3 regions of the Sporosarcina pasadenensis genome follow, and region 1 is predicted to be linked to each of the others. Evidence: riboswitches for the same ligand, from Rfam matches in the RefSeq annotation. Region 1 holds a riboswitch; each other region holds the start of a gene.

Region 1 (10,816 bases):
AACCTTTCAAAAGTTCCAATAGCATTATCGAAGTTTCCGGCAGATTTCAATCCCTGTGTTGCAGTAATTATTACACCAAGTTTTGTTTGTATTGCCTTTTGTACATGATTCAATTCACTAGCGAGGACAGGTTTCAATAAATTCCAGGCGATAACTGTCGAGTGATTAAACGCAACTTCAATAGAGATGTTGTCTTTTGCCATATCCAGTCGCCAGTAGTCTGATCTGCCACTTTGATATCTAGTATCTTGAAAAATCGGGCTTTCAGTGGCCCAGCCATGACTTTGAAAGTCTTCTCTAATTAATTGATTTAGCGCAGTAGATAAGCTTTTATTTTTCGTGGAAAATTTTTTGTTGTAGCAATCAATTAATTTGGCATCGGAAATATTGTTAAGGACATGTTGAATCTCTGCCCAGTTATCAGCAAATTCAGGTTCATTCTCCAGAATCGTCAGTGCATTCCTATGCGAATGTAGTCTGTATCTCATATTAGATCTCCTATTGAACTATTTTACCGATATAATCATTATCTAACCAAAATGCCTGTTTTGTGATTGTTCGACCGTCGGGTAACGGAATCTTATCACTGCCATCCCTGCCTTTTGGACGAATATGGCAGAGTCCATTGGATTTAGGTTTCGGAAGGTTATTGTTCACAATGGTTCTCGTCTTTTGCTGCACAGGTAAGAGTTCTATTCCTTCGCGAATCAACTCCTGGACATGGAACCAGAAATCCTTTAACCTTCCTTCGATTTCAGACATAGGCATATTCCACAAGGTGATTCCTTGGAAATACAGTTTCCGGTTCGGATTTTCCCTTTCTGTTTCCTTGTATTTAAAAACGACAAATAACAGCTTTGTTTCCGAAAAATAGTCTTTTAGCCAGCTTTCCTCCCATTCTTCATTTGCCCATTCGACAAAGTTGATATTTCTAAAAGACATATGCTCCTTTGGAATTCCGTGTGGTTCAAGTCTAACGGTCTTAAGTTGGATGTTGGCTTTCGCAAATTCCTCAATTTGCTCAAGTTTTGTGCCTTTGATGCCCAATAGGCTACTAATAAAGAGTTGAAGGAAGCTTTTCGATTTATGGTTTACTTCGATTTCCGCCATAGCTGCAATTTCATCCAAGGATTTCCCGATAAATGGTCGAAATTTCTCATTGAGAATTTCCAATAAGGTCTTTTTCTTAAGTTCCTCAGGGGAGGCTATTCTTACCAAGTCTTGCTGTGAAATGACCTTTCGAATTAAGGCGGTCATATAGCTCTGTTTGAGAGAGTAGGCGCGTTGCATAGCCGAAATGCTGTTGAATGGCTGTTGTCTCAATGAACTCTTGTTTGCGCCTTTGGTACTTGCGGCCAGGTAATTTGTATCTGCCTCAGAAAGCTCATGGGCAAGCCCTGCCTTGATTTTGTTGTTGATTAACTGCCAGTCCTGTTTTATTATTTCCAAGTCTTCTTTGGTGAATTTATGTAGGTAGGACTTGATAATTCTATAATCTGCGCGCTTAATTTCAGGTAGCCATTCGTAGAACATCAGTAGAAGTTCCTTATTTTTGTTCCAAAAGCTTGATGTATCAAAAGTGGTATTCACTTCATCCATATAATTGATGATATTTAATACTAATCTTTCTTTGGCAGAAAGTGTTCCGTTTTTGTTCTTTTTCACAGGGGTCACTTTCAGTTCGATGCCTAAGTCAGCAAAGTCAGCCTCGCTAATAGAGTTAACCTGATAGCCAAAGAAACTTTCTTCGATTATTTGACCTAATTGTCCTTTAGCTTTTTCATTATTAATTCTGCCACTTTGATCAATTTCACCAAATGTTCTTCCTTCGGCCTGCTTTGCTTTATACATCAACTGTTCTTCATTTTGATAAATCATACAATCCCCCCTCACGCTAATACCAGTATTCTACCATAAAAGAAAAAGCCGATACATGAAGTATCAGCTAAAATGTAAGTTCCATTTGAATATCGACGGGTTCGCTCACTTTTTCAATTTCTTCGATGCGTCTTCCCATAATTTCAATGAGATCTACAACCAATGCATTCCCCATACAGAAATACCTCATACGATTAGACATACCTGCAGTCCAATCATCGGGGAATCCGTTCAACCTTTCACATTCGATAGGTGTCAAAAATCGCTTCTTTCCATCCACCTCAACAATATGAGTGCTTCGATTAATTGACCCCTCACTTGTTAACATAGTACGTCCTGGCTTGTCCAATTCATCAGTAGGGGACATGCCGCCCTCTGAGAAATGGTATTTATGTCCGTCAGCAGATGTTCTCTCAATTTTTTTAGGACCTCTCAAATAGCGGAATTTTTCCTCTTCCTCCGGAGTAAGGTAGAATTTTTCATCGACAAGCTTTTCGTCGATGAGGATATCCCGTAGTGGAGTTGGTTTCGTTAGTACAGGGTCTACGTGGGCGGTAAATATTTTACCTTCCCTCATGATTCCGGCAGTATGAAAATTAAATGAAAACTCATCTGAAATTTCGACTATATCATCAGGAAGTAATTCTGCACCCATCCGATCTTTATAAGGCGTTTCTTTGACCGGGAAGGATTTTGCAAAGAAGCCATTTTTGAAAACAATTTCATTCTCATCCAGTTTGGATTGTGCTTCTTCAAAAGGAATCCCATTTTTATATGCAAAGATAAAAACCCTTCTCCGTCTTTGGGCAAAACCATACTCGGCGGCATTAATTACCCGCCACTCTACGCTGTAATCCAAATCACGGAATGTTGCTAGCATAACTGCGAAATCCCGTCCTCTTTGGGAAGATGGTGATTTCAGCAATCTATCTACGTTTTCAAGTAGTACATACTTTGGATGTGCGCTTTCGAGAACTCTCTTGATTTCCCAGAAAAGCACTCCTTTTTTGCCTCGGATTCCTTGTTCGCCTGAAAGAGTTCGGGCTACGGAGTAATCTTGGCATGGAAAGCCTCCAACTACCATATCCGGGGCGAGTTCTTGAAATGTATCATTAGTTACTGTTGCGATATCTTCATTACTATGAATTCCACTCTGGAAATTCCGTGCATAACATTCAAAAGCATCCTGAGCCTTTCTGGACGGCTCCCATTGGTTACCCCAAACGACGTCGAAAAGACTTGGATTGGCTTGTTCCAACCCTCGGCGAAAACCACCGACGCCAGCGAATAATTCAATGACCTTTAAAGTATTGCTGTCAGACATTTTCGAACACCCTTTCGGTCCTTTTCTCTATTATAACCTATTTCGACAAAAAGATCAAGATCGAAATGAAAAAAATCTACATAATTTAAGTTTTTTCTAGTATCTTCACCATGTTCACGAATTCCATTGTATCTTCGACCGCTTTGTCAATATCCCCTCTGATTTCATGCTCCCAAACCCTCTTCACATGCCAGTTAATACCGGCGTAATACTCGGATATTTCCCTATCCCTCTCCACGTTACGTTTGAATTTCTTGTCCCAAAATTCCTCATTGCTCTTGGGGCGTTTGAAATGTTCGGGGCAGACATGCCAAAAGCATGAATCAACGAAGATGACAATCTTATATTTCTTGATTGCTATATCGGGTGTCCCTTTCAATGACCTGACATTTCGACGGAAGCGAAGTCCTTTTCTCCATAGGGCGCTTGCAAACATATCCTCAAGTTTTGATTTCGCTTTGATTTTGCTCATCGTCTTGCTGCGTTGCTCTTTGGACATGATGTCAGCCATGATTTTCATCCTTTTTTACTTAGGTTTCCCGATTTGAGAAGGGGCAAACAATAGTGAGTCGTTAATACTTACTGTGAATAGTCTGTAGTGTTGGTTATGCTAACGTTTTTACAAAAAACTAGAAGTGGATTGGCCCAATATTACTGTTATAATAAAATAGCACTAGTTAGTAAGTAACTAAACTAGCGAATATAATATTATTGATATATAAGAGTAACGCAACCTGACTAGGGGGATTTTATATGAATACGTTTTGGAACTTTCCAGCAGCTTCAGGAGGATTGATTAATTCAATCAACAATGCTGGTATTGAAACATTTCGCGGCAATGAACTTGACTCACTAACTCGTGAAATCTGTCAAAACTCGTTGGATGCAATAAAGGATGAAACAAATCCTGTAATTATTGAATTCAAATCATTTGACATTCCATCAGACAAGTTTCCGAACCAACAAGAGTTAGTCGAAGTGTATAAAAAATGTGAGCAAACATGGAACGGCAAAAATGATAAAAGTGAACAGTTTATTAAGCAAGCACAGCAAATTATGGCACAGCCCTTAATTCATTTTTTACGAATTAGTGATTTCAATACAAAAGGATTAGAAGGAGCTAGAAAAGGAGAATTGGGATCTCCGTGGAGTTCGCTAATTCGTGAGGCAGGTTCATCCAATAAAAGTGATAGTTCTGGTGGTAGCTTTGGTATTGGTAAATCCGCGCCTTTCGCGAACTCATTGTTGCGTACACTTTTCTATGAATCTTTAGATACGACAAATTACAAATCGCATATTGGTGTTGCAAACATCATGTCGTTTGAGAAAGAACCGGGATTAACAACCATAGGCTCCGGCTACTATACAAACGATGAAAGTTCAAAAGCGATTCCAGGATTCTTGAATTTAGATCCGAATTATGAACGAACAGAGACTGGGACAGATATATATATTGCAGGATTTAAACCGAAGCCTAATTGGGTAAGTGCGATTCGGAACTCAGTGTTATTTAATTTCTTTATAACGATTCATCAAAGGAAATTGATTGTAAGAATTGAGGATGAGGTAATTTCTCATGAAAATTTAGGGGAGCTAATTCAATCACTTGATGATACAAAGGAAGAATATCGTCACCTGAAATCATATTATGAAGTTCTCACTTCTGATAAAGCTTTAGCTATTCCTTCCCCTAAAAGAAAGTACAAAACTATTGGGACTTTCGAAGAAGGAGAGGCAACTCTTTATATTATGAAAGGTGATGATTTGAATCGGCGCGTCCTGATGACGAGAAAAGCCGGTATGCGTTTATTTGAGCAAAACCGAATCAGTGGAAGCATTTCATTTACAGGGATTTTAATTATTACCGGTCGATATATGAACCAGGTATTTAAGCAAATGGAAAATCCGGCACATACATTATGGGAGCCGAACCGCTACGAACCAAGTCCTAGAGAAGCGGAAAGGGCATTCAGTGATTTACGGAAGTTTGTGCGGGAGACGGTACAGCAAACGTTTCAAGTTGAAACTACAGACACAATGGATGCTATTGGCTTAAGTGACTTCTTACCAGATGAGCCTATCTTAGGAGCAGGGGAAGATAAGCGGGAATCACTTACGATGAAAATTAAAGAATTGAAACAAAAGAAGAAAACTAAGCAAAAGAAGAAATCGAAGAAGAGAAAAGATGGAGAGAGTTATTTAGATGATTTAGTATCTGCAGGATTATCTCCAGAAGGTGATGAACCAGGTCACTCGCCTGAAATCAAAGGAGATGGCATTGGTCAAGGTGGGGGTTCTGGTAACAACAATGGCCAGCAAGGAAGTGTTGATGAAGGAACCGGTACGGAAAAAGAAGGAAAAGAAAAGAAAGAGAAGAACAGGCCGATTGAAATAGAAACACGTTACATTTGTTTGGATAAAGAAGAAGGTCTATATCGAATAAGTGTTAAGCCGAAGAAAAAATTCGATAGAGGAAGGCTCGAATTTAAAGTATTGGGGGAGCAAGGAGAGTTTAAACTACCAGTTAAAGAGATTGAATCATCCCAAATTGATAACGTAACTATCTCGGGCAATATGGTCCGTTTCAAGAATAATGTCGGTAAAAAGGACATTTTTGTTAAGGTGAAAGTTGATTATGAACACTACTGTGTACTAGAGGTGAATTTATATGAGGTTTAACAGTAGCCTTCCATATCCAGTGCTAAATAAAGAAAATGATAACTATCTAGCCTCTCTATTCGAAGTGGAGGTTAAAGCCGAAAAGTCTTTCGGGCAGGTCAAGCTTGAAATGTTTTGCTCTTTAGAAAACGAAGGTATCGAAAAGCTGATAGAAGAAGGGAAGGCGGCATTTGTAATGCATATTGAATGTCCGCAAACCAGTTATCGTTCAATTGTTAAATCTAATGTGCCGAGGTTATCTGCCCAAATTAACGATCAACAATTGCGGGGGAAAATGGAGATTCGCCCGTTTATCATTGCAACCACTACGATTGAAAACTATACAAATATGCAGCTGAATGACTTTTATCGTGATTTACCATTAACATTTGAAAAGGGTAATATGTTGGCAACTGCAGAAGCGATAGATATAATTTTGCACGAAGAGTCTACAGAGACTCAAAATTTGCCATCAATAATTACTGTTCGCCGTGTGGAAAAATCGGAACATATGAACATTCAAATGAGCTCAGATCAAATTCTGATAGAATTGCCAAAAGCAATATATGACAAGTATGCGGAATATGCAGGTTCGAGATTAAAAGACACAATCTTAGCCACGGTTTTCACACCCTGTTTGGTGGATGTCTTTCACATATTGAAAGAGGATACTACAGGATACGAAGACTATAAGTGGTACCAAGTACTTGTACAGATTTTTGATAATAACAATATACCATTTTCCCAAGTGTTAGACGGAACCGTCCCTGTTATCCAAGCGGTACAACTTGTCCTAAGAAACCCTCTCGAAAAAGCATTTAACGAAATTGAAAAACTTATCAAAGAGGAGGACTAGTTGATGAAAATAAAGTTTTTATCTGAAGATGCATTACAAGACTTACGCGTTAATTTTGATGCTTATAAAGAACATTACTATAGTAAAGATAATGCATGGTTTGATAATTATTTTGCTAAGGAAGGCGCAACTTTTGAGTCAAATATTGACTACAAACAACCAAAATTCAATTTTGACAGCGACTATTTGGTGAGCGATTTTGAAAATGTGAAGATTGTGTATGATGCCTTACAGCATTTGACCGTCGCAGAAGCTACCCATGAACGTTTGTGGGCTGGATTAGCACATATGCAAATGCGGGAATTTAGCTATTACCGCCTATCTTTGGACTTGGAAAAGAAGAATGACAAACGAATTCAGTCGGCGCTCTTCTTTACTCATAGTGCAAAACGATCCCTATATGTTCATTTGTTAGCACGTCTATGGTGGGTAGGTTATATGACTTATGATGATGCAAATAAAGAGGATCCGTACTGGCTCACCGAGTTTTTCTCATCCGCGGATTTTTCGGCCAGATGCGTTGTCTTTTTCTCTAGTAACTTCACTTCAAATCGTAATATCACCAAAGGTGTTTTACGTGCTCTTATAACACTTAAAAACGAAGGCTTACAAATCAAGCGTGAGCACTTTGTCGAGGCGAATCGTTATCTTAACATCTTAGGCGGTGCAATGATTCTTGATGTGCTTGAGGAAGATGAAGTGAAAGAGATGATAATGGCTAGGCTTAAAAAAGTTTATAATATTGAGAGAGTAGCCGTTTTGATTTGAATTTGAGTCTATGTGCGGAAATTGGTTTTTAGTTCAAAAACAAAGAGATAGCAGAGCCCAATTCATCTTGGAGCTCTGCTTTTATTATTCTCCCACACAATTAAAGGAGATTCCGGCCTTGGCCAGGAAGATGTATAAGAATGAAGTGAAAAGGGAGAGAGCCAACATGTTCATCGTCAACACAGAAGCGGCATTATACAAGGATGGCCGTTATTTATTATGCAGACGAAGCGAAGAGGAAGAACACGCGCCTGGTGGAATAGGGTTAGTTGGTGGGAAAGTTGAGCTTGAAGGAGCAACTTCGGATATTTTAGAGCGTACGATTGCACGAGAAGTGGAGGAGGAAGTGGGGCTTGTTGTCAGTGGGCATATGCGTTATGTGTGCAGTACAAGCTTCATTACAGACCTAGGGGAACCGGTTGTGAATGTCGTTTTTTTGTGCGAGGAGTTCAGCGGTGAGCCGTACGCAGTGAGTGCTGATGAAGTGGCGGCTGTGTACTGGATGACGCCTGAAGAGGTGTATGCCCATCCTGAAGCTGAGGATTATTTGAAGGAGTACATTCGAAGAGCGGAAGATGTTCGTTTGTAGGATTTCGGTTTAATTTGTCATTCAACCATAAAAAATAACCCATCCTTGCGTTAGCCGCTCTGATGGGTTATTCCTATCTGTGCCGATCCCGTAGGGGAACCTACAATAATACATGGACCGTTCAATATGCGACCATTGGACGGTCCTTTTTTTTCATTACCATAAGGGTGCATAGTTAGATTTTCACTTCTTCATAAATAGCCAAAGCCTGTTGTAATGAACGTAGTTGTTCATCATTCAACGGAATCATCGGCAAGCGGACTCCGCCGACTTGAATTCCTTTCAGGCTCAACGCCGCTTTGACAGGTGTAGGGTTTGGAGCAGCGAAGAGTGCTTTCATCATCGGCAGCAGTCTTCGATGATTGCTAGCCGCCTCTACGGTATTGCCTATTTTGAAGTTGCGGATCATCGTTTGCATTTCATTCCCTAACACATGGGCCGATACAGAAACGACACCTGTTCCGCCAATCGATAATACAGGAAGTGTCAGTGCATCATCACCGCTGTATAATGAAAAGCCTTCTCGCGTACGTTCGATAATTTCAGCCATTGCATCCAAATTACCGCTCGCTTCTTTGATTGCTACGATATTCGGGATTTCCGAAAGGCGGATGACCGTTTCGACCGACATGTTGACAACAGTGCGTCCTGGTACGTTGTACAGCATGATTGGCAATGAGGTGGCTGCCGCAATAGTCTTAAAGTGTTGATACATTCCTTCTTGGCAAGGGTTGTTATAGTACGGGGCGACGAGCATGATTCCATCGACGCCTACGTCTTCTGCAAGCATTGTCAGTTCGATCGATTCTCTCGTATTATTCGAGCCTGTACCGGCAATGACCGGCACTCGTCCATTTACAACTTCAACTGTAAACCTAAACAATTGGACTTTTTCTTTGTCCGATAACGTTGGGGATTCCCCTGTTGTTCCAGATACCACTAGGGCATCCGATCCATTGGCAATTAAATGATCGATCAAGTTCCTAGTCGCCTCAAAATCAATTTCGCCTTGTGCATCAAAAGGTGTCACCATTGCAGTTACAATTTGTCCGAAGTTCATTAGTTCTCCACTCCTATAATTAATTTTTTTGAAAAAATTAGAGGGGAGAGGGCAGTTGAAAATGAACGCAAAAAGCAACAACGAGGGCTCGTTGTTGCTAGAAATAATAACTAAATTATTTCATTGCATAAGATAGCCCTCCATATAGTTTCCTATATGACAATTCTGGACTTGTTCAACCCAGAACCAGCTTCGAGATAAATGAGAATCTCTCCACTTCGGCAAATTCCCCTTTCCACAACCTTCATAGGATCTCATTATCCTCAGATTGTATACTGATGGTCTTTGCGCCTCTATCCTTACTTCAAAACTTGCGAAATAAGATAATGTTAAATTATATATGACTTTACATCGTATCCGGTTCAATTGCAAGTAAAAAATGAAAATAAAATGAATTGACGTTATTTCATCGTGTAGATAGCAAGCAATACAGAGTAGGGTTCACAGCTTTGTGGTGCCTGTGCGGCGAACTATTCGGACAATACAATAAAAGTGTATACGAGGTAGTTAGAAACCCATTAATTTAGGGGTTTTATATAATTTAATTTTGTATTTAAATACACTCTCTCGAATTGTCATAAATGCACCGTGCACAGGCACCGACACAATGGCACCGACACAATTTACTCGGCAATCTTGAATTTGACGTCCCCGACGCCGATGTCGAGAAATAGGTCGATGATGACTTCTGCATCTTCGTAGGCTTCATTAATGTAAACTCCTTCGTTTTGCTTGATGAAGTCATTCAATTCCAGTCTTCCAAGGCCTTTTGAAACGTTTACTCTGACGCCGGTCTGTTTCGGAAGGATGATCGTCACATCACCAACTCCTAAATTGAAGTCCGCTCGAAAACCTTTGCTCCAAGCGCCGCTCAGGTCGATGACGGATTCACCAACTCCACCATCCACGGAAAGGCTATTTAATTGGAGACCTTCCAATTTCAATCTTGACTTTGAAACCCCCATGTCAACATTCAAATCAATTGGAATTACATTCGTCAACTGAAGATCCCATTCGTTGTCTACTTTGCGTTTATTCAAGCCGAACGTTGTCTTGGAGCCTTGCTTAATCTTGACGTGGCCCGTATCCTTTTTTTTCTTATATGTCACTTTCGGTTCCAGTCTTTTGTGATTATAGGTAAACTCGCCACTCACCCATTCAGGGGAACCACCCTTGACGTACAAGTTGCCAACTCCGAAGTCGATATCCACTTTCAGAGCATCGGCACTGTCTTTAGCAATCGAAATTTCATTCCCACTTGCCTTCGCAAACCAATTGTTATACCCATAGATGCCGATAACAACTAGAAAACCCGTCAACAGCACAATCCATAATAGCTTATTCATTTTCATTCATTCTCCTTCTGCCCCATTTTATTCTATTCTACCTCATTCAAATGAAAAACTTACCAGTCTCATGTTTGAATTTTACATACGTCTAAGGGCTGAGAGGGAATGCGACCTGAACACAGATGTTAATGGATTTGTGACTCACATGTTTTGTCCCTTGCATTAATATATTAGATAAAAGAGTGATGAAAGGATGAGGTGTTGAGGAGGGTTCTTCTATATTCAGTAACTGTCGTCATCGGGATGGTACTAGGCATTGCCATTACAATTCTCATGGAATTATAAGTCGTTCGGAATCAATAAATCCATCCTCGAGTTTCACTACTCATTGGAT
Region 2 (10,816 bases), on a different contig from region 1:
CCCTCTTTCTGTCGGGAATGCTCGATCGCCATTCGTCGCAATAAAAACCGCCCCAGCGCGTATCGCCAAACTGGCGGCAGCGAGTTTTTCATATGTAATGCTGCGGTCGATTCCAATGACGACGACGTCCGGGCTTTGTGAAGTCAGCTCAAACCCTTCCGAAACGAGTGCTTGTTCTAGCCCTTCTTCGCCAATCATCATGATGGATGCACCGTCGAAATGCGCTTTGCAATATTTTGCGGAGGCAATGGCCGATGTCATGATCTGTTCCGGTGTTGTCTCAATTCCCATCCGCTGGAGTTTCGTTTGAAATTGGTTTGCCGTCCGAGAAGAATTATTCGTTATATAATAAGGTTCAATGCCGCTTCGCTGAAGTTCTTCAATTAAGATAGCAGCTTCCGGAATCACTTCATTTCCCCGGTAGACAGTCCCATCCAAGTCAAAGCAAACCGCTTTGTAGTTGTCCATCTTTATTGCTCCAGCGGGCTGAAGGCGGAAACAGGACCGAGTTCATTCTCCAAATAATGCCTTACCTTATCCGGAAATGCTTTAATTTCTTCCTTTGTTTCAAGTAAAACCGCTTCAATCTCTTCATTGTCCACTTCAACAAATTCCCGGACGATCATCTTTCGGAGTCCGATCACTTTTTTCAACGGGTCACTCATTTCAGCCGTAATCACTTTCTCATCTTCCATGATGTCGATAATATCGTCATAGCTTCCAGGATCACGCATAATGAAGCCGTCGATCATGGAATTGCCTACATCGATGATTGACTCGACGAGCGTATGTGCAATCCTTTCGAGTGCTAGCGATTGGACTTTGCTCTCATTCCATTTTTGATGCCCTTCAAATAAAGCGAGAAGGCTTTCCATATAAGCAAGTGTTTCATTGATTTTTTGACGGTCGATAAAGTACAAAGTTGTTCCCTCCCGGTAGTCTAAACTCCACTCCATCATATCATAATGGGCACACGAATAAACCGCCTTGTACACAGCATCCTATGTACGAAGCGGTTCATCCATCCTATTCCTGTTCGACCGGCTGCACCTTCACCCTTCCGACTTTTTGAAGGACAAAGTAGGCACATCCGAAATTACAGTATTCATAAAGATAATCCTGTAATGTGCTTATTTTCGTTTCATATGTCGCCTTGGAATTACGATCCTCGTAAAAACCTTTCAGCCGGAGCTGACCGTAACCCCAATCGCCTAAAATATAGTCGTATTTAGATAGCACATCGCTAAACCTTGCGACCAATGCTTCCTCGTTGAAACCATCCCGGTAATCCGTAATAATTTCGTATTCGTAGTTATTTATTGTTACCAAACTTATCACCGCCATTTCAGCTATGCACCGTTGTTGATTCTAACAGGGCGTCTCCGATCCGCTGTTTTTCTTTTGCTGCGGCATTGACCTGTTCGTCCGCATGATAGCTTGAACGTACCAATGGACCCGCTTCACAATGTGAAAATCCTTTAGACATTGCAATTTTACGAAGCTCTCCAAATTCTTGAGGCGTGTAATATTTTTGGACTTTCAAATGTTTTTTCGTAGGCTGTAAATATTGGCCGATCGTCATGATATCGACTTTATGGGCACGTAGGTCATCCATCGTTTCAATAATTTCCTCCATTGTCTCGCCAAGCCCAAGCATTAAGGAAGATTTCGTCGGGATTTCAGGATACATTTCCTTTGCACGGAGAAGAAGCTCCAACGAACGGTCATATGTCGCCCGTGCTCGGACTCTCGGCGTCAACCTGCGGACCGTTTCGATATTATGATTTAGTATATCCGGCTTCGCGTCCATTAAGCGCGCTAGATTATCATAATCCCCTCCCATGTCGGAAGGCAACACTTCAACAGTCGTAAACGGGTTTTTGCGACGAATGGCACGGATCGTTTCAGCAAATACAGCCGATCCGCCGTCCTTCAAGTCATCTCTCGCAACCGCTGTAACTACAACGTGCTTCAAGTTCATGAGGGAAACGGAATCCGCAACACGTTCCGGTTCAGCCAAATCAAGTTCGTTCGGCAATCCGGTTTTCACTGCACAGAAACGGCAAGCGCGTGTACAAATAGCACCTAGAATCATGAATGTAGCCGTACGGCGTTCGCCCCAGCATTCATGGATGTTTGGACAACGTGCTTCTTCACATACGGTATGTAAGTTTTTTTCGCGCATTAATTTTTTTAAGTCCGTATAGTTTTCGTTCGTGTTCAATTTAATTTTAAGCCAATCGGGCTTTCGAACATGTTCTGTCTTTTTCCCTATTTCTGGTCTACATGACACGATAACCGACTCCATTCCTAGTTGCTTGTTTTGCAGTATATCACTTCTGTCAATGTAACATATATTCTGACTTCCAACAACTATCGATAACATAGAAAATTCAATGGTAATACTAGGAAAATAGGAAGAAAGCGCCATATAAAAGGCGCTTTCTTCATTGGTCATTTCAATTCATACAGAATCAGGCTCTGCCTTTGGATTTGGATACTGCCCAAAATATACTTCCCGCAAGTCCTCCCCAAATGACGAGGATTCCGAGAATCATCATGAAAATAGCTCCACCGCTCATAGCGAATCCTCCTTATCGATTATCGTAGTCTGTTGAGTCCAATGCTTTCTTGTTCCATTTCAGTGCCGTAAATATGATTGCCATGATGATGGCGAATAATGCAACCATCCAGCCGCTTGACATGATGAACGCATCCGGATATCCTTCGTAGTTTCCAATCACGTTTCCTTCCGCGTCTGTATGCAATTTCATAATGTTTTTGCGCACCAAGTCTATCATCATATACCCAAGGACTAGTGGTGTTATGACACTTAAACAAACTTTCCACCACATGCCGACGCGTATATCCGAGATTTCATTCGCATGCGATTCGAAAACGCGAAGCTTTTTGAAGACCCATGCGATTAGAATGACCTCGACCAAACCGATTGCTGCTACACCGAACTGGTTGATGAAGTAATCGGCGACATCGAGGAAATACAAACCGCCGCGTGTAGCGAACAGCAATGAGATAATTGCTGCAAGCCCTACACCGAAAAGGACGGACTTTGTACGCGAGATATTGAATTTCTCCGAAACCCCTGCGATATACGTCTCACAGATCGAGATGAGCGATGTAAGACCTGCCAAGACGAGAGACAGGAAGAACAAGGCTCCAAAAAGTCCATTCATCCCAGGCATCTCATTAATGATTTTCGGGAATACGACAAACGCGAGTCCAACGCCAGCGGAAGCAACTTCTGCAACCGAAGTGTTCGCTTGTGTCGCCATGAAGCCAAGCGCGGCAAACACTCCGATTCCCGCAAGTAATTCGAATCCTGAATTCGCAAATCCAGTAATGAATGCGTTATTTGTAATATCCGACTTCTTCGGCAAGTAACTTGAGTATGTAATCATGATGGCAAAAGCTATGGAAAGACTGAAGAAGATGTGTCCATATGCCGCTACCCATACTTGAGAATTTGCCAGTTTGCTTAAGTCCGGTTTGAAGAATGCATCTAGACCGAGTGCCGCCCCGTCAAGAGTGACTGCCCGGATGACGACAAGAAGGAACACGACGACAAGCGTCGGAATGAAAATCCTGTTCGCCAACTCGATTCCTCGTTTAACTCCTGCCAAAAGAATAATGAAGGCGATTGCCCAAACGAGGATGAGCGGAACAAGCACTCCTGGCACAAGCCCGCCGACTTCCCCAGGATTATCCGCCAAGTTAAGTACGCTTCCGAATAGGAATCCTCCAGTATCATCCCCCCATGCCATATTGAAGGAATAGATCGTGTACTTCATTGCCCAAGCGATGATGACTGCATAATATGTTGAGATGACGAACGAGACGAATATGCCCCACCATCCCAACCACTCAGCCCCTTTTCCTTTCATACGAAAGAATGATAGAGGAGCTGAACCGCGATACTTATGACCTATCGTAAATTCCATGATCAAGATTGGAATACCTGCGGTCAGAAGTGCAAATAAGTAAGGTATAAAAAATGCCCCACCGCCGTTTTCATACGCAACGTATGGAAAACGCCAGATGTTACCTAGACCGACAGCAGATCCGACAGCCGCTAAAATAAAGCCGGCGCGGGTCCCCCATTGTGAACGCTGTTCCATTACAATTCCCCTTTCCTTTGATTATGTTAAAAGTTTAACATTTTCAGATTATTATATAATCTTAAAATAAGTATATCCGTCTTAGTATCTATTGTCAAAATGTTTTTTTATTGAAAAAATACCCATTTCGTATTATGACTTTTCCCCTTTATCGTCTTCTGAATGGGTACCGGTAGTGGAAATTTATGATTGGGAACATCGATATATGTCCGGTTGAAACTCAAACCAAAAAATGCCACATCCGCCGAGTGACCGGCGGTTGTGACAGTTTATATCAGTTAGAAGGAAGTTGCTTTCACTTCTGCTCTATTCCGTTTTGATGTCCATACAGTAAACAAACCAGCGATTAGGACGATAACTGCTGCAAGTCCGATCCAAACCGATCCTGTGAGCCCAAGGACTAAGTAGCCGATTACAGCAATGCCTGCTGAAATCAAAGCATATGGGAGCTGTGTAGATACGTGATCCATATGGTTGGATCCTGCGCCCGTCGAAGATAGAATCGTCGTATCAGAAATCGGTGAACAGTGATCTCCAAAAACAGCCCCTGCCAATACAGCAGATAATGCCGGAAGAAGCAGTTCTGGCTCCGCATTGATCATAATCGTTCCGGCAATCGGAAGAAGGATGCCGAAAGAGCCCCACGAAGTCCCTGTCGAAAATGCCATTAATCCGGCGAGCACAAACATGATGGCCGGCAGGAAGTTGACAGGCACATTTGACTGTTCCACAACACTTGATAAGAAAGGCCCTGTTTCCAATACGCCAATTAAATGCGTCAATCCCCATGCAAAAATTAAGATGAGAATTGCTGGCATCATAGCGCCGACACCACTTATAAACGCTTTGCCTACAAGGCTGTAGGAAGCTGTCTCGTTTTTCCCCATTTGTGATAGGTAAAGGACTGCTGCTAATACTGTTCCCGCAAGACCACCGACCATCAATGACAATGGAACGTCGGTGTTTTCAAAAATAGTCCAAATGCTTGCCGATCCGCCGATGCGATAGCCTGTCCAAATCATCATCCCTAATGTAACGATGACTAAAGTAATGATCGGTGCAATCAAATCAATGACACGTCCATAGGAATGGACAGGAAAATCCTCTTTCAATTGACCCGGAATCTCTTTGTTCGGGTCGAAAAGTTCTCCTTTTTCTTGGGCGCGTGTTTCATGTCTTTTCATTTCAAAGTAATCGATATTTGTCCAAGCAAAGAAAAACACCATTGCCAATGTAGCGATAACGTAAAAATTCATCGGTGCCATCATGAGAAATGCGGATAATGGCGAGTAGCTGATTGCAGCAGACGTGCCAAAGATAAGAGCCAATTGGCCGATGAGAAATGCTCCCCAGCTGGAAATCGGCGAGATAACACAAATCGGAGCGGATGTGGAATCGATGAAGTATGCCAATTTCGCCCTTGAAATGCGATGCTGATCCGTAATCGGTCGTGCAATTTGCCCGACAGCCAATGAATTGAAATAATCATCTACGAAAATAAGGATTCCAAGGAGCACTGTCAGCAACTTCGCTCCGCGTCTCGTTTTAATGCGCTTGACGGCCCATTCCGCAAACGCCCTGCTTCCGCCGGACAAACTGACAAATGCGGTAATGACTCCTAATAATAAAATGAAAACCATGATGAAAATATTATACGTATTCAATTCCCCTTCAGACCAGAAAGAGACGATCATTGCAGTCCAAAGATTTTGCAACGTATCGACCGGTGAAAAGCTTGCGACCAATAATGCCGCTGTCACAATCCCCGATCCAAGTGATAATAATACCCTTTTTGTCGCCAACACCATAACAATTGCCACGATTGGCGGCAAAATTGAAACCCAAGTGCCTATCATAAAAATTTCCTCCAATTTTTCGGAACGGTAGGTTTTTAGAATGAAAAAAACCGACACCCTCTACACTAGAATGTGTAGTAGGTGTCGGCTTATTCTACGGTTCGTTTGTAAGATAATCTAAGATGTTTTATCTAACGTACGATCTGTAGCTCATCATGCGATTCGCATGACAGTGTCATTCCTATTCGGAATAACCCCAGCATGAATGGATAGGCAACCCAGTACATGCTTCGGCAAAACTTCCTTTCACGGGCGGTCATCGATGCCAATCTCGCGTCCATTACTAATAAGCCTTGCAGCCTCTACCTAATCGGTGTTCCTCTTGTGCTACTAGCGTAACAGGTAATCACCCTTTTTTCAAGAGCTTATTATTTTCCGCCACCAATGATCGGATACGGCACTTCTATTTGAGGGGGGTTCTCCCCTCCCCGGTTATATATTTGAGGAATAGGACTTTGAATCAAACCGATCGCAACAGGTATCTTCTGTTCCACGACACTTTTCCGCGTCGCCAAAGGAACGATGATCTGGACGTTGACCGTAACCAATATATTCACTTCGACCATTGCGTTGTTAATGCCGAACTCTGTAATACCTGTATCGACAGTAGTCTGTGCTTCCCCAATGACATGGAACCGAATCGGAATTTTAGGGCCAAAGTTCCCGATCATAGGGATGCCCGTCGCTTGCCCCATCGGCACGAAGAAGACGACTCCTCCGTCAGCCTCCATTGCCTCAGGATCATATTCGATATTTTCACTGAGAGGCAGCATTTCCAAATTTCCGCTCTCAGCCATTTTTAGATGCGCCTCTACAAGGCTATGTATCTCCGCCCTCGTTTTATTAATGATCTCAGCATTCAATGTATTTGTCACCATTCCAGGTGAATCATTCGGTACATTTTCGATGATTTCACTCACATCATAGATATCAGTAGATCTTGATTTAATTGCCTGTGTAATGACATGCGCTGCAATCCTCTCCGTTTCAACTTCCGCGTATTGCAGATAAATCGGAGTGAGTTTTGAGTTTACAAAATAAAGAAACAGGGCGATTGTCACAAGAAACGCTGGAAAAAGAAGCGGCAATAAGCGGCGCTTCCTGCGAGGCCTGCCATTATTACTGGAACGGCGATACCGATTCCATTTTTTATAATTTCGAGACGGCTGCCCGTAAAATCTCAAAACGACCCCTCCTGCCTAATATTATGCAGGACCGGGGTCGTTCATTCTTGTTCGTGAAGTGCTTTCAGTATCATCCTTATTGACTCTGCCATCTCTTTTCATCCCGTACCAAACGAATACATCCCGAATCAGTTCGGGCATATGATACTCTTTCTTCGCCTCTTTCAAAACGGGGAAAAAGAAGCCGAATGTGAACATGTCTAGTGTTGCCAGTTTGAAGGTTTTTCCGGCAACGACTTTCCGATTGCCCGCATACAGTTCTCCGGCGCTTTTTCTGAAGAGCCTTTCAAAGATCATTTTACCCATGAAATTTCCACGAAAGCCAAGCCCTTTGATTTCCGTTTCCGGCCACGATTCGTTGCCAGCGAGCTTATAAATTTCCAGCAACTCCGCCCCGTCCAGCGTGATTGTACATGGATTGATCGGATGCGGAAGCAAGGAGTGTACCATGCGTTTCGTCACCCAGCCTTTTTCGAGGCTTCCTAAGAAGATCCCTGCGTTGAACATAGCACAATCCGCACCTGTATAATCAATCAATGCCCTTCCGAAAAATGAGGACATCGGACTTTCCACGAAGAGCTGTTGTTTTAACGGACTTGTGTTATAGAAGACTTTTTCCTCCAGCGCTTCCTTCCCTGCTTGAATGAGATTATTTACATCCTGGATATCTTCTTCATGGCTTTCCAGCTCGTTCACATGGACAACTTCCGCTCTTTTTTCGACGACATTCTTACTGTCCAGATCGATGTGGATTTCAACATGTCCTACATATTCACCAAACTTGCCTGTGGCGGCTAGTAAAGTGTCATTCACCATTTCTCCTTCCGGGAATAAATGATGGGTATGCGCACCTAAAATGACATCGAACAGCTCACATTCTGCAGCAAGAAGCCTGTCTTCATTCACACCTAAATGCGAAAGGCAAATAATGATATCCGTTTTATGCTGAATCTCCATGGCCACTTTTTTCAGTACATGCCTCGGCTCTTCGATACGCCATCCTAATTTCGCATAAAAGTCCGTGTACATTGCCGTCGCGCCGATAACTCCGATTTTTACACCTAGAGCCGTTTCGTATATTTTATAAGGCTCCAGCCATTTCGGAAATGAGTCATCCGTCTCCGTTAAATTGCAAAGGACGACGTCGAATTCCGCTCCTTTGTAGAGGGTATTCAATGCTTTTTTGGACATCGTAATGCCTTCATTATTGCCGATTGTCACCGCATCATATCCAGCACTGTTCAGCAATGCGACATTTCCCTTGCCGTTAGTTCCTTCTGTGAATGGGTGCGACCTGTCAACATGGTCTCCGATGTCAAAAATGAAGCAAGCCTCTTCTTCGGAATTGTGCTGCTGTCTCTTTGATTGGAGATGCCTACTGATCTTCGGCCAACTGTCAAAATGGCTATGGATATCATTCGTATGATATAAATGGATTGTTTCGATACCGTGTTTCATAGCTCAACCCCAAATCCCCTCGATAATTGACCTTACTCCGAATAATAACAGCATAATCCGCAACACGAGGACCAATGTTTCCGAATTCATCTTCTTATTAAGCATCGTCCCGATCATGCCTCCGATATAGGCGCCCGGAATGACCGGAAGTGCATAAAGCCAAGGCACATGCCCTAACGAGATATGCGCGGCGGAGTTTACGATAGCTGACAAGAACACGATGAACATTGATGTACCGACTGCAATATGCGGCGGAAACAGGAACAGAAGAATTAGCGCCGGCACTATCATCGTTCCACCTCCGATGCCGAATAGGCCGGATGCAAATCCGATGATGAATGTCAATATGAGCGCGAACCAAATCGGATACCCATACACATGTGTCTCTCCATGTGAATCGATAAACGTCCTCGGTTTGCCGCGCTCTACAAACCAATGGATCGGTTTTAAATATTTACGCGCTAGCAATAGGATAGATAGGACAATGAGCAAGATGCCAAAGTATAAATTAAATGATGGCAAATCCATTCCTTTATTTACAAATGCACCAATCATCAACCCTGGTATGGAGCCCGCGAAAAAAATCCATCCCGTCCGGAAGTCGACCGTCTTCCCTTTCATATGCGAAATGGTGGAAGATAGACCGTTAAAGATCATCATGATGACTGAAATTCCGACGACGCTTTGCGGCGTGATGCCGGGAATCCAACCAAAATTAATGCCGACTAATAGTGTCAGCGGAACAAGTATCGTTCCGCCTCCGAGCCCGACAATCGACCCCATTACGCCGGATATTGCACCGATAATTGCCAATAACAGAAACGCCATTCTTATTCCTCCTCAAAAAAGTCAAGCTGCTTAGGTGCGAGTGCCTGGAAGTCAATGCCCATCATTTTTTGAAAGCGTTTTGCGTTCTCAGCTGCATGGCCACCAGAATTATTGTTAAAAATGACAAACACGTTCTCCGTTTCGCTCTCCAATTTTCGGACCGCTTCACGAATTTCCTCCAATTCACTGTCCGCGTAATTATAGAGATATCGGACTTTACGCCACGCTTCACTATCACCCGTTGTATTTTGCCAGCCATTCACATTCCTGCCATGAAGGCGGAAAAACACTTTATCGTTGCGTGTTGTTTCGGCAACGAGAGGAACGCTGCCAACGCCAGCTTGCGGCTCATCACATACAGTATGAATGAAATTCATTTCCTCAAGAAATGAAAGAGTCCTTTCCTGCATGCTTGGAGCGTACCATGATTGGTGGCGAAACTCTATCGCCACGTCGTACCCTTCTAACTGACTCCGAATGTATCTAATCTGTTCTACATTTTCTCTTTTGCAATCAAACCATGGTGGAAATTGAACGAGAATCATAGCAATCTTTCCGGCGTCCCGCATCGGATCGATAGAAAGCTTGAATTGCTGGAACATTTCTTCAGGAGTTGAATATGGAAGCTTTCCTCGTTGATGTCCCGTCATTCCTTGATTGGCCTTTACGATGAACTGGAAATCGTCAGGTGTTTCATCGATCCATTTTCGGATATTACGTTCCGGTTGGATGGCGTAAAAGGATGCATCTAGCTCAACGATTGGAAAGTGAGAGCTGTAATCGATCAATTTTTCATTTTTCTTGGAGGTTGGGGAATAGACATCTGGATGGTCTCCCCATCCTGTCAATCCGACTTGAATCATAGTATCCCTCTTTTCCGTTCGTAGATGAATATTGTCATCATATCATATGTCCACAGGGTGATTCCGCCATTTTGCACCATAGTTTTGAGGACTAAGCTTGGCGTCTAGACACGGAGCACTTTAATTTGGGCGCGGGACGCCTCACTTTGGGCGCGGGACACCTCGCTTTGGGCGCGGGACACCTCACTTTGGGCGCGGGACACCTCACTTTGGGCGCAGGACGCCTCACTTTGGGCGCGGGACACCTCACTTTGGGCGCGGGACACCTCGCTTTGGGCGCGGGACGCCTCGCTTTGGGCGCGGGACACCTCGCTTTGGGCGCAGGACGCCTCACTTTGGGCGCGGGACACCTCGCTTTGGGCGCGGGACGCCTCACTTTGGGCGCGGGACACCTTGCTTTGGGCGCGGGACGCCTCACTTTGGGCGCGGGACACCTCGCTTTGGGCGCAGGACGCCTCACTTTGGGCGCGGGACACCTTGCTTTGGGCGCG
Region 3 (10,816 bases), on a different contig from region 1:
CTAACTTGCCAATTGTATTTAAACAATTTATATAACATGACAAATCCATCCCCTTTGGCCTGTACAGCATTATTTTATTCGATTATCGTGCACGTATGTATAGAAATTCTTAAATGCTTTTAGTTGTAGATTTGTTTATGCCACCGCTCTAAAATTTCCACTAGACTCTCCCGTAATTTCAAGCAGTCATTTTTGTACAGCAGTCTGAAATAATATGCTCGTAAGAAGTTGATTACATTGGATTTCTTCCAAAAGAAATTTAAACTATATCCTTCTTTTTCATATAGTTCATTTAGTTCATCAGAAATAGTGGATAACCAATCTTCAATTTCATTATCACTTATGCCTTTCTCCTGAAGTGCTTCCACTACGAAAACGAGTCTTTCCTCTTCTTCATCAACATACGGTACTTCTTTCGTGCTAATTTTGAATAAACATAGTTTGATTGTTTCAAGACATTCAGAAGAGAACGTAATTGTAAAATTCGGGTGACTTATGGCAACTGTTAATAAGTCTGCTCCATGAGCAATACTATGAGCCCATCCTTTCCCAACTACATAGCCACGTATATCTTCTTCAAGATTTAAGTATTCAATACTCTTTTCAAATAATTGTTTCAGAGTATCATCTGACAGGAATCGCTTTTCTTTATCTTTCTTTAAGATCAGGGCAATAACTAAAGCGGAAAAAGAACGGCTAAAAACTGAGTCATCTTCATGTTGGTCAATATTCAGGAATAAGTTTCTTAAACAAACATCAAGGATATAATTCATTTGCTTTATTGTTAAATAGTCTTCGATAATTAGTTTTCCAAATGAATTATAAATTAGTGTATCCCTCAGTTCCAAGTCGATTGACCCTATATTCTCCAGCATTCTTTCAATAAGAACATCTAAATTGCCATGTTGTAACGTTTTATCTAAATTTTTCAGTTCTGTTTTTAGTGTCATACTCTCACCATCTTCTGTTTTAATCTTATTCAATTTAGCTTCGGGTATATCGATCAGTTCATATTAGTATTCCAGGTTTGCTGCATTATGGTGCAAATGGGATTTGCCCAGTGAACAATAAAAGTATCATGATTATCCAAAAGAGAAAGAAGGATGAAGATAGTAGTAATGAAATAATCGGTATGGTGTTTTTCTCCGTTCTTTTCACCAAGCCAACAATTGATAATAAAATACCCGCAGCTGTGAGGAAAAGCGTTATCGTATCGCCAACCAAGTATCCAACATTTGCAATTTTTGTAGGTTCCACGAAAACGATAAAGAAACAAACAACTCCTATAAGCAGTGAAATGTAGCTACCGTAGCTGTGTTTTTTGGGCATATTCATTTCTTTTGTCAAAAAATATCCCCTCCGTATTTTTCCGATTATTAGTAATACGGTTCATGACGCAAAAAGTTCCAATGAATCATTCAAGCAAACGACCCAAATTAAAACAGGCACAGATCCTTATTCAGGAAATGTGCCGAGATAACTCTATCGGTAGTTTCGAATGTTGTTTCAAAGGCCGCTGTTTTAGAATGTAGCTTGCTAATATATTTTATCCGGCCAAGCTTTTCTATGCTTTGATTAAAAAGCTGAGCTGAGTAATTCCTGTATTAGAATTATTAATTCAAAACGAAGGTCTAAGTCCGCAGAAAAAACGAGACACCCTCGAACTGAATATGTCTCGTTCTTTCATTCAATTTGATACAATTGGTTATTTTATCAGTTCCGTGCACAGTATTTTTGTGAGAAATTCTTATTTGCGACAGAAAGTTTTATCCTATAAGTGCCTACCAACAAGTAAGCATTATAATTCATTTACTCTTTCTCTTAAATTTAATTCTTTACCTTCGTTACCGTAATACCATAAAGTAACTTCCTCTAAAGCTTTTGCCTTCGCTACTTTTTGGGTGCATTCTTCTTCCTCAATATAATACTCATAAGCCTCTCTAACTAAATCTAATACTTCATCAAGTTCCATCGAAAGTAAATCATCTAAAGGGTCATGACCATTAAACATTGCCACTTTCATCAACTCCAAGTTAAAATTACTTAGGACATTTAATTGTTTTTCTTTTATTAAATCACGTGTTTTATTATATGTAGCATTCATATATATCCCTCCGTTTATTAAATAAAATTTTTGTTGCTATAGTCAGTACAGTACCATACATTAGCATTTAAATTCTCCATCTCATCTATGTAGTAACGACTTAGGAGGGTTGCTATTTTCCTTTCGCAACTAAGACAAGGCCCTAAAGTTGTATAAATAAACAGCTCACCTTCAACTTCAGTTTTCCCCACCTTTTCCAAAAATGTTTCAATAAGTTTAGACTCCGAGTCATTATTTCTGTTGTAAATTGGATTCCCTTCAAAATCTTCGTTTATATGTTCATTATATGTTAGGGTATTATTTTTTTCGTTCACTGAACCGGAAGGAATTTCGGGATTATCACTCGGGATACAATAATATAAGCTAAACAACTCATTAAATTCCTCGGTCAACTTTGATTTACAGTTGATAGCACTATGTGCCCATAAAATAAACTCTAATTCTTGCCCTGCAGCTTTTCCTTTAAACGACATGTACGCCAAATTGTTTCCTAAGAGGATTCTTCGTCTGACTCTAAGTGGCAACTTCTTTCCAACTTGCTTTTCAATTGCTGTTACTAAATTGTAATGTGTCTTTCTTACTTCTACAGCAAATTCATCACTGTAATCAATTTCGAGTAGATTTAGACTCCCCACTATTCCATTCCCCTTTTCTTATACTTTACTCTCTCATTTTATTTAAACACACTTTTCAGATATTTAAAATGAATCTTTTACAAAACCCGGCACAGATCCTTACTGGAAATATGCGCGATCAATAAACCTATAAACCTTTCCTAAACTCCCCTATCTACAATGGTTAGCCGTAAATGTGCAATGTTTACCATTGCATTATGAATGATATCGCACTATAATTTATACATTAATTAAATACTCCCATTCACCGATGGGATAGAGGTTGCTGCTTATAAGAGTAGGACGGACGAGATTCTCTGAGATTGTTGACTCCGTTTGAAAGGATAAGTTGCCGAAGTGTGGATAGATCATTGGATATCCAGGCTGGTGATGTTTTCGAATAGGAACATCATTGTCACGTTTTTCAACGTGGAGAACTATCTTCGGAAGGATTAACGCATTTATCCAACAGCCGTCGATTTTCTTCGATGGTTGTTTTTTATTTTGGGTTATACTAGTTAGATTGGACCTTCCGTCACAAAAAGGAGTGGACAACATGGAGAACAATGTAACATCTACGAGTACTCCGCAATTGAAGAGGACATTGAAAGCTCGCCATTTGATGATGATCTCCCTTGGAGGTTCGATTGGAACCGGGATTTTCTTAGCAAGCGGCGGGGCAATCCATACTGCAGGGCCGGGAGGGGCATTGGCGGCGTATGTCGCCGTCGGGATCATGGTTTACTTCCTGATGACGAGCCTTGCTGAAATGGCGGCTTATATGCCTGTGGCGGGATCATTTAAAGAATATGCCACCCGATTCGTCGATCCGGCATTCGGGTTTGCGATTGGCTGGAATTATTGGTACAACTGGGCGATTACGATTGCCGCGGAACTGGCGGCGGTGGTATTGATCATGAAATTCTGGTTTCCCGAGAGCCCTTCATTCTTATGGAGCGGACTTGCGCTTCTGATCATGTTCGGCTTCAACTATTTGTCCGTCAAAGGTTTTGGCGAAGCCGAATTCTGGTTTTCACTCATTAAAGTTGTGACGGTCATCATCTTCATCATTACCGGGTTTATGATGATCTTTGGCATCATGGGCGGCGAAGCGATCGGCTTTACGAACTTCACGATTGGCGATGCACCGTTCAACGGAGGGTTCTTTGCCATCCTAGGTATTTTCATGGCAGCAGGCTTTTCATTCCAAGGTACAGAATTGCTTGGAGTCGCTGCCGGTGAGAGTGAAAATCCGGAAAAGACGATTCCGAAAGCGGTGAACTCCGTATTTTGGCGCATCCTCCTTTTCTACGTCTTTGCGATTTTCGTCATCGGGATGATTATTCCGTATACGGATGCACGATTATTGAGTGAGTCGGTTTCTGTCAGTCCATTCACACTCGTTTTCGAACGGGCTGGATTCGCTTTTGCCGCTTCTGTCATGAACGCCATCATTTTGACCGCCGTCTTATCTGCGGGTAACTCGGGCATGTATGCGTCCACGCGTATGCTTTGGGATTTGGCGCGCAGTGGGAATGCACCGAAGTTCTTAGGGAAATTGGATAAGAGAGGCGTGCCGGTCAATGCGTTGATCGCCACGACATTAGTAGGCTCCCTTGCCTTCCTCTCCACTTTCTTCGGGGACGGTACGGTGTACGTCTGGTTGTTGAACGCATCGGGGATGGCTGGATTTGTTACGTGGCTTGGGATTGCCATCAGTCACTACCGTTTCAGAAGGGCCTATATTGCGCAAGGCGGTAATCTGTCGGATCTTCCTTATCGCGCAAAATGGTTCCCGTTCGGTCCATTGTTGGCCCTGGTCCTATGTATCTTCATCATTGCCGGCCAAAACTTCCAAGCCTTTACGGGCGGAGAAATCGATTGGAACGGCGCACTCGTTTCCTATATCGGTCTCCCCCTCTTCTTGATCGTTTGGCTAATTTATAAAGTGAAGTACAAAACAAAGTTGATTCCATTGAAGGACTGTGACTTTGAAAGTAAATGATATGAAATACAGCCGGATGTGAGAGGTCTCCCCTCTTCATTCGGCTGTTTTTTAATGCAAAAAATAAGCACGCCCTCTCCGATCAGAGAGAACATGCTTATTCTGTTGCGATATGTCATTCGTTTGATTGTACACCTGCATCTTTAGTGTAGTTATACTGAGAAGGATCGACAGGTGTATACCCGTTTGGCGTATAAAATCTTAATAAGTCGCCATTCACGACTTTATCGGAAAGCTCCAATTTATAATCCACTTCTTTTTTCAAAGCATTGGCACGCTCCATTTGACGCTCGTCAAGTGGTAGGCCTGTTTGATTATCATAAAACTTTTCGTTAATTGAATCGATCGTCGGGCTGATAAAATCGCCATTACGAAACGGGACAACCTCATTATGCTCTTTCGAGAATAAATCGGAACCGAATTGAACAAAGTTTTTCGTATCAATTCCAAGCAAATGCAGCAACGTCGGAAGAAGGTCTGTTTGGCCACCATACGTGTGGTTGATGCCGCCTTTCATTCCAGGAACATGTATGAATAAAGGGACGCGCTGCAAGTTCGCACTTTCATAAGGGGTAATTTCTTTTCCTAAGACTCTTGCCATCGCTCTTCTATGATTCTCGGAAATACCATAATGGTCGCCATACAGAACAATGACCGAGTTATCATATAAGCCCATTTCCTTTAAACGAGTGAAGACTTTTTCAATCGCTTCGTCTGTATACCGCGCAGTTTGGAAATAATCGTCCACACTAGCGTCCCCAGTCTGGGCTTTATCGATTGTCACTAAGTCTTGATTCATAGCATACGGATAGTGGTTTCCTACCGTAATGAATTTCGAATAGAAAGGTTGCGGCAGTGAACTCAACAGACTTTCAGATTGGTCATAGAACGGTTTATCCAACAATCCGTATTCGGCCATGTCGATTGGGGAACTTGTATCATAATAACTCGCATCGAAGAAATGGTCGAATCCAAATGCTTTGTAGACGGTATTCCGATTCCAGAAGCTGCCGTTATTACCGTGGAAGACAGCGGATGTATACCCATAATCCTTTAAGATACTTGGGGCGGCTTGGTACGTATTTTGTGCTTTCGTAATAAAAGCAGATCCTTGCGGCAGTCCAAATAGGGAGTTCTCCAACATGAATTCCGCATCGGACGTTTTGCCTTGGCCCGTTTGGTGGAAGAAGTTATCGAAATACGCTGTATTCTCATCTTTTGTTAATGAATTTAAAAACGGTGTAACTTCTTCTCCGTTCAATTTATAGTTGATCAGGAAGTTTTGGAATGATTCTAAATGCAAATAGATGACGTTCATTCCTTTGGCTACCCCAAAATAGGTCGGATTCGGTTCGGCGTAAGCAGATTGTGTATAGTTGATCACTTCTGTAAGATCACTGCTATCCGCCAACGCTCTTTGCGATGACGCTGCCGCCGTTTCCACCGAGTCATAAATCGTGTAATTATACAGCCCTAGATATTTCACAATATAGTTTCGATCAAAGCCGCGAGTTAACAGTTGCGGCCGACTCGCTTCAGCGAGTCCTAGATTGATAATGGAAATGACTAATGCGACAGCAATAATGGCGGTCGCTTTTTTAGATCCTACCCGATTTGTCTCTTTTTGTACCTTACGTGAAAATCGAAGATACATCATGACGAATACATCCACAAAGAACAAAATATCATAAGGTTTTAGCAAGGACAGAACACTGCCGCCCAAATCCCCGAAATTCTGCGTTTGCATAAGGGTAGGAATTGTAATGAAATCACTGAAAAACCGGTAATAGACGACATTCGCATATAAAAGAATCGACATGAGCGTATACATGACGACGAGCACTGTATATTTTTTCTTTCCTTTAAACAACAAAGAAATTCCTAGAAATAGCAATGCTGAACCAAGCGGATTTAGGAGTAAAAGGAATTGTTGAAGAGGTCCTTCTACCCCTAATTCAAATTGTGTGGTTTGAGTGATATATGTTTTCATCCATAACATCAATACAGCTACTGCATATATTCCTAAAAAGTTGTGTAAAAGAAAAGCTTTGACATTCCATTGTTTTCTCATGTAAACACCAACCTTTTAATTTTTTTATCTCACTTCTGATCTATGGAAAATATTGTTTTAAATTAACTTTTTTCTACAGCTAAAATATAATACTCCTCTTTAGCTTTTGCGTCAAGTTGATAAGATTTCCAAGATGAATTGAACCTACATCAAAAGCTCCAATACGTAAGCGTCTATGCGTGTAGATTGACTACTTACGGCTCGCGCTGTAAGTTTGAGTGCCAGCTTCCGATTAAATTCAAATTTTTTTGAGCCTGGAATTTTTATAAAAAAACTGAAAGGCCACGGTAAATCGTGTCCTTTCAGCTTTATTTAAAATGCAATTATTGAGTGTGCTTAATTTGTTATTGGAATTAATACCTTTTTGTTATTGAGTAAAAATTGTGTGGTAAAAGGGTCATCTCCAATTTGTCTTGCGTATCCAATGTATTTTAAGTTAAATGTAAAAACGCTCAGAAATGAGCGTTTTCAGAAAAGCATCTTACTACTCTTACTGAACTAAAGCACCCGTTAGTGAAAGTAGAAGTTTTCAGCAAAAAAAGCCCATCCATTAGGTGCACTTAATTGTCGTTATAATTCACTCGACCGATTTAGAGATTTTTCCACTGAATGTAGCTGTCCAACCATTTCCAGAAGCCATAGCTTCCGCTTGCAACAATCTTAGAGACCCTATGTACGGTTCTCCTTCAATATCCTCTTCGTAATCGTATTTTTCTTTTGTTTCTTTTATTTTCTCGAACTCTTGATAGTACACTACAACCGTTCTATCTTTATTGTTTGGGTCATCTTGGCTATGATCTGGAAAAAGAACGACCTTACCATTCTTGTATACTAAATGAAAATAATTGTCAGCTAAAGTGTCTGTAACAGAAATTACGTCTCCACTTTGGTAAATCGACTCTGAAAGGGGTGTAGTTGAGCTGTCTGTGTAAGACAACCTTTTTTCTGAAGCAAAAGCGTTCGAAAAAGCAGCAAAAACAAACCCTGCTGCAATCACTGATATAGAAATCCCCTTTTTCATTTGCATCACCTCTCTTCTTTGTAGTTAACCTATTCAACAAAAAGGACAAAACTCCTTTAATGGATTGTCATAAAAACCCTTTTTGTTCATTCAACTAATCTGCTCCGTTAGTTGAATAAGAAATGAGCCCTCAAGCAGTTCAACGAACTTAAAGTAAAGCACCCGTTAGTTAAATAAACGACAATTGCGCCTGTTTCGGAATTTAGGAAAATTCATTAACCCTATATAAGTGCATGGTACTTCAAGATTTTTCCTTCGGATTCCACGAGTAAAATAGGACCTTTCTTTTCGATAGGTGAAAAAATCTTTGCACCAACAGGTAGCTTATTTGACATTTCATTTTCAAAGTTTGTATCTGTATCATTTCTTTTTTTGATTTCCCCTACTTGCGCACCCTTTGTTAAAGTTAATTCCTCGACCCAGTCAATTCCATTAACGTAAATTAAACCCTCGAATTGAAATATATCAGCTTCAGGGTCTGATGTTAGAACTTCTTCGGCACTAGGATTTCCAGGACTATGAACTTCTAACTTACCTGTACCTGATGAACTAGAACCTGATGAACTGGAACATCCATAAGCAGTTAACATTATCAAAAAAACCAAACTTAAAAATAACCTTGGTACTCTCACGTTATCCCTCCTCGTACCATTAGACTGACTAAGGTAAAATAAGTTACTTATTTGTTCTATACACTTTTCAACTAAACTGCCCCGTTAGTTCAATAAGAAAAAAGCTTTACTCCTTCTTGAAGTAAAGCCCCCATTAAACGCACTTTATTTTAAATACATCAACTTTTTCGTATTTATCATGAGAAACAGTTTCAAGATAAGTCCATCCCCTATTTCTATAATAGTCTGATGCATCTTCTGTTCTTAAATAAAGTTCTTTAAATCCTAATTCTTTGACTACCTCTATGGTTTTGGCTACTAACTTTTGCCCTACTCCTCTACTACGATACTCAGGTTTCGTGTATAGAGATGCAAGCCAAGGTTTATACATACCCCTTGTCTTTAAATCATTTTCAAATATTGATACAGTTCCTAAGCATTCACCATTCTCTAAAGCAATGAGAGTTATCGGGAATTCATTATCCTTTGTATTTGAAAAATGTTTAACAACATCTTCAAATTTCATATCACTTCCCGTTTTTATTACAAATTCTTTAAAGATCATTTCAGAGGCTTCTACTATTTTATCAGTATGGTTTGATAAAAAATCGATTTTCATCCTAGTCACCCTTTGTCATTGCAATGTACCGATGAAATTTTCTTAACGTTCTAGAACACCTGTTAGTTTAACAAAGTTACTTACTGTCATTATGCAGTTCAAATGATTCTTCAAAGTCATCCCATTTTACATTTACTTTTATAACTTCATCTACACGTATTTTTGCCCCGCCTTTTGAACTTCCTGAAGACGAAAATGTTCGAGTGGATGGGGGGTCTGTGTACTCCTCAGTAGTTTTCCCATGACCTCTATTAGTTTCATAAGAGTATTCAAGTTTTTTTAAAGAAGACAACTCTTCTATAGAACCTTTATATTTTAAAACAAATTGATAACTATCTTCATTCGAATATGTTCTTTGCCCGTTTTTTTCTCCCCATTTTTCCGTTCCTTTATAGGAGTATTCAGCTTCCCAATGCTCACTTTCTCCACTAAATTTATAATCGTTGTACGTAGTCTCTGAACAAGCTATTAAAAGCGTTATTGCAATCAAGAAAGTAGTTATTTTCTTCACTTAACTCCCTCCCTCGAAAAAACGCATTTTAATAATAACTTATTCAACACAGTCGCAAAATAACCCTCTGTCACTTCTTGTCCCTCGCGAAGTGTTTCTAACAGGTCAATTAGCTTTCCTGTTTCGGAGTCCTAATCCCCCGTCGGTTCATCCCCACTATAGCGCTAGGGGGCCTTACCTAGCGCCAGGTGGATTTGATTTCTTCCTAAAACTATTGCCACTCCGAATTTTCCTCTTCTCTTACTGAGAAAGTACCGTTTTCCTCTTTCGCGTATACCTCAAATAATAATACAAATAACATAACCCGATAAAACCGAACCCTAAAGCAAGTGACACCCGCTGCGTCGGATCGAATGCGGCGAAGACGAATAACGATGCGCAAATAACGATACAAAGGATCGGGACGAATGGAAACAGGCGGACCCGGAATTTCAAATCTTCCGGCTTTCCTCCGTCTTTCACATACTGGTTCCGGAAACGATATTGAGAGATCGCGATGGCCATCCACGTAATCGTCCCCCCGATTCCACTGACCGATAGAAGGACGACAAAGAGTGTGGTCTCCGCAATGACACTTGTCAGCAAGGATAGAAGCGCAAATCCAAGAGTCACAAGCAGCGCATTCATCGGAACGCCCCGTTTGCTCAGCTTCCCGAACATCGGATGCGCCATCCCGTCGTTGGCCAATGAGTAAAGAATCCGCGTACAAGCGAATAGTCCGGTATTCCCGACGGATAGGATGGCCGTCAAGATGACGAAGTTCATAATATCGGCGGCGTATGGAATCCCGACGATATCAAAAACAGTTACGAACGGGCTTTCCAGCACACTCGCTTCTTTCCATGGGACGATTGCCGACAGGACAAAAATCGCTAATACGTAGAACACCAGGACACGCACAACGATGTTGCGGATGGCCTTCGGGATGTTCTTCTCCGGTTCCTCCGTTTCCCCCGCTGCCACACCCATGATTTCAGAGCCTTGGAATGCGTAAATGACAGTCATCATAACGATGAAGACCCCAGTCAGCCCTGTAGGGAAAACACCATCTCCGGTAATATTCGATAGATAAGGAGTCGGCGTCCCATCCATCGTAATCAAACCGAACATCGCACAAAAGCCGATACCGATGAACAGAATGACCGCTAAAACTTTTATGCCTGCGAACCAATATTCCGTTTCGGCGAAGCTTTTCGTGCTAAGCGAATTGATGGCGAACAGGAGAACGACGAATATTGCACACCAGATCCATATGGGGAC

What was found. A riboswitch is a leader RNA that binds a small molecule or an ion and turns the genes downstream of it on or off. The one in region 1 is predicted to bind lysine.
Region 2: linked by a shared signal. The riboswitch ahead of AB1K89_RS06590 (Na+/H+ antiporter NhaC family protein) and the one ahead of dapA (4-hydroxy-tetrahydrodipicolinate synthase) in region 1 are both predicted to bind lysine.
Region 3: linked by a shared signal. The riboswitch ahead of AB1K89_RS06005 (amino acid permease) and the one ahead of dapA (4-hydroxy-tetrahydrodipicolinate synthase) in region 1 are both predicted to bind lysine.

The regions. Positions count from the first base shown of each region.
Region 1 covers NZ_JBFEGM010000006.1:83,426-94,241, forward strand. The annotation lists gene AB1K89_RS09815 (BglII/BstYI family type II restriction endonuclease) at 1-488, opposite strand, end outside; gene AB1K89_RS09820 (Sau3AI family type II restriction endonuclease) at 499-1,878, opposite strand; gene dcm (DNA (cytosine-5-)-methyltransferase) at 1,946-3,202, opposite strand; gene AB1K89_RS09830 (very short patch repair endonuclease) at 3,288-3,713, opposite strand; gene AB1K89_RS09835 (hypothetical protein) at 3,956-5,881, shown strand; gene AB1K89_RS09840 (hypothetical protein) at 5,871-6,716, shown strand; gene AB1K89_RS09845 (DUF6339 family protein) at 6,720-7,484, shown strand; gene AB1K89_RS09850 (NUDIX domain-containing protein) at 7,651-8,073, shown strand; gene dapA (4-hydroxy-tetrahydrodipicolinate synthase) at 8,249-9,133, opposite strand; lysine riboswitch at 9,259-9,437, opposite strand; gene AB1K89_RS09860 (toast rack family protein) at 9,757-10,485, opposite strand.
Region 2 covers NZ_JBFEGM010000003.1:232,935-243,750, reverse strand. The annotation lists gene AB1K89_RS06620 (TIGR01457 family HAD-type hydrolase) at 1-468, opposite strand, end outside; gene AB1K89_RS06615 (DUF86 domain-containing protein) at 471-920, opposite strand; gene AB1K89_RS06610 (YutD family protein) at 1,027-1,329, opposite strand; gene lipA (lipoyl synthase) at 1,346-2,308, opposite strand; gene AB1K89_RS06600 (methionine/alanine import family NSS transporter small subunit) at 2,475-2,582, opposite strand; gene AB1K89_RS06595 (sodium-dependent transporter) at 2,595-4,136, opposite strand; gene AB1K89_RS06590 (Na+/H+ antiporter NhaC family protein) at 4,415-5,992, opposite strand; lysine riboswitch at 6,131-6,305, opposite strand; gene yunB (sporulation protein YunB) at 6,361-7,176, opposite strand; gene AB1K89_RS06580 (bifunctional metallophosphatase/5'-nucleotidase) at 7,198-8,634, opposite strand; gene AB1K89_RS06575 (sulfite exporter TauE/SafE family protein) at 8,638-9,462, opposite strand; gene AB1K89_RS06570 (DUF72 domain-containing protein) at 9,465-10,325, opposite strand; gene AB1K89_RS06565 (hypothetical protein) at 10,451-10,816, shown strand, end outside.
Region 3 covers NZ_JBFEGM010000003.1:119,948-130,763, reverse strand. The annotation lists gene AB1K89_RS06030 (DinB family protein) at 1-38, opposite strand, end outside; gene AB1K89_RS06025 (DUF2785 domain-containing protein) at 120-950, opposite strand; gene AB1K89_RS06020 (hypothetical protein) at 1,036-1,335, opposite strand; gene AB1K89_RS06015 (hypothetical protein) at 1,799-2,104, opposite strand; gene AB1K89_RS06010 (deaminase domain-containing protein) at 2,122-2,739, opposite strand; lysine riboswitch at 2,988-3,166, shown strand; gene AB1K89_RS06005 (amino acid permease) at 3,275-4,723, shown strand; gene ltaS (lipoteichoic acid synthase) at 4,839-6,794, opposite strand; gene AB1K89_RS05995 (SH3 domain-containing protein) at 7,372-7,815, opposite strand; gene AB1K89_RS05990 (hypothetical protein) at 8,037-8,447, opposite strand; gene AB1K89_RS05985 (GNAT family N-acetyltransferase) at 8,581-9,045, opposite strand; gene AB1K89_RS05980 (hypothetical protein) at 9,122-9,556, opposite strand; gene AB1K89_RS05975 (amino acid permease) at 9,797-10,816, opposite strand, start outside.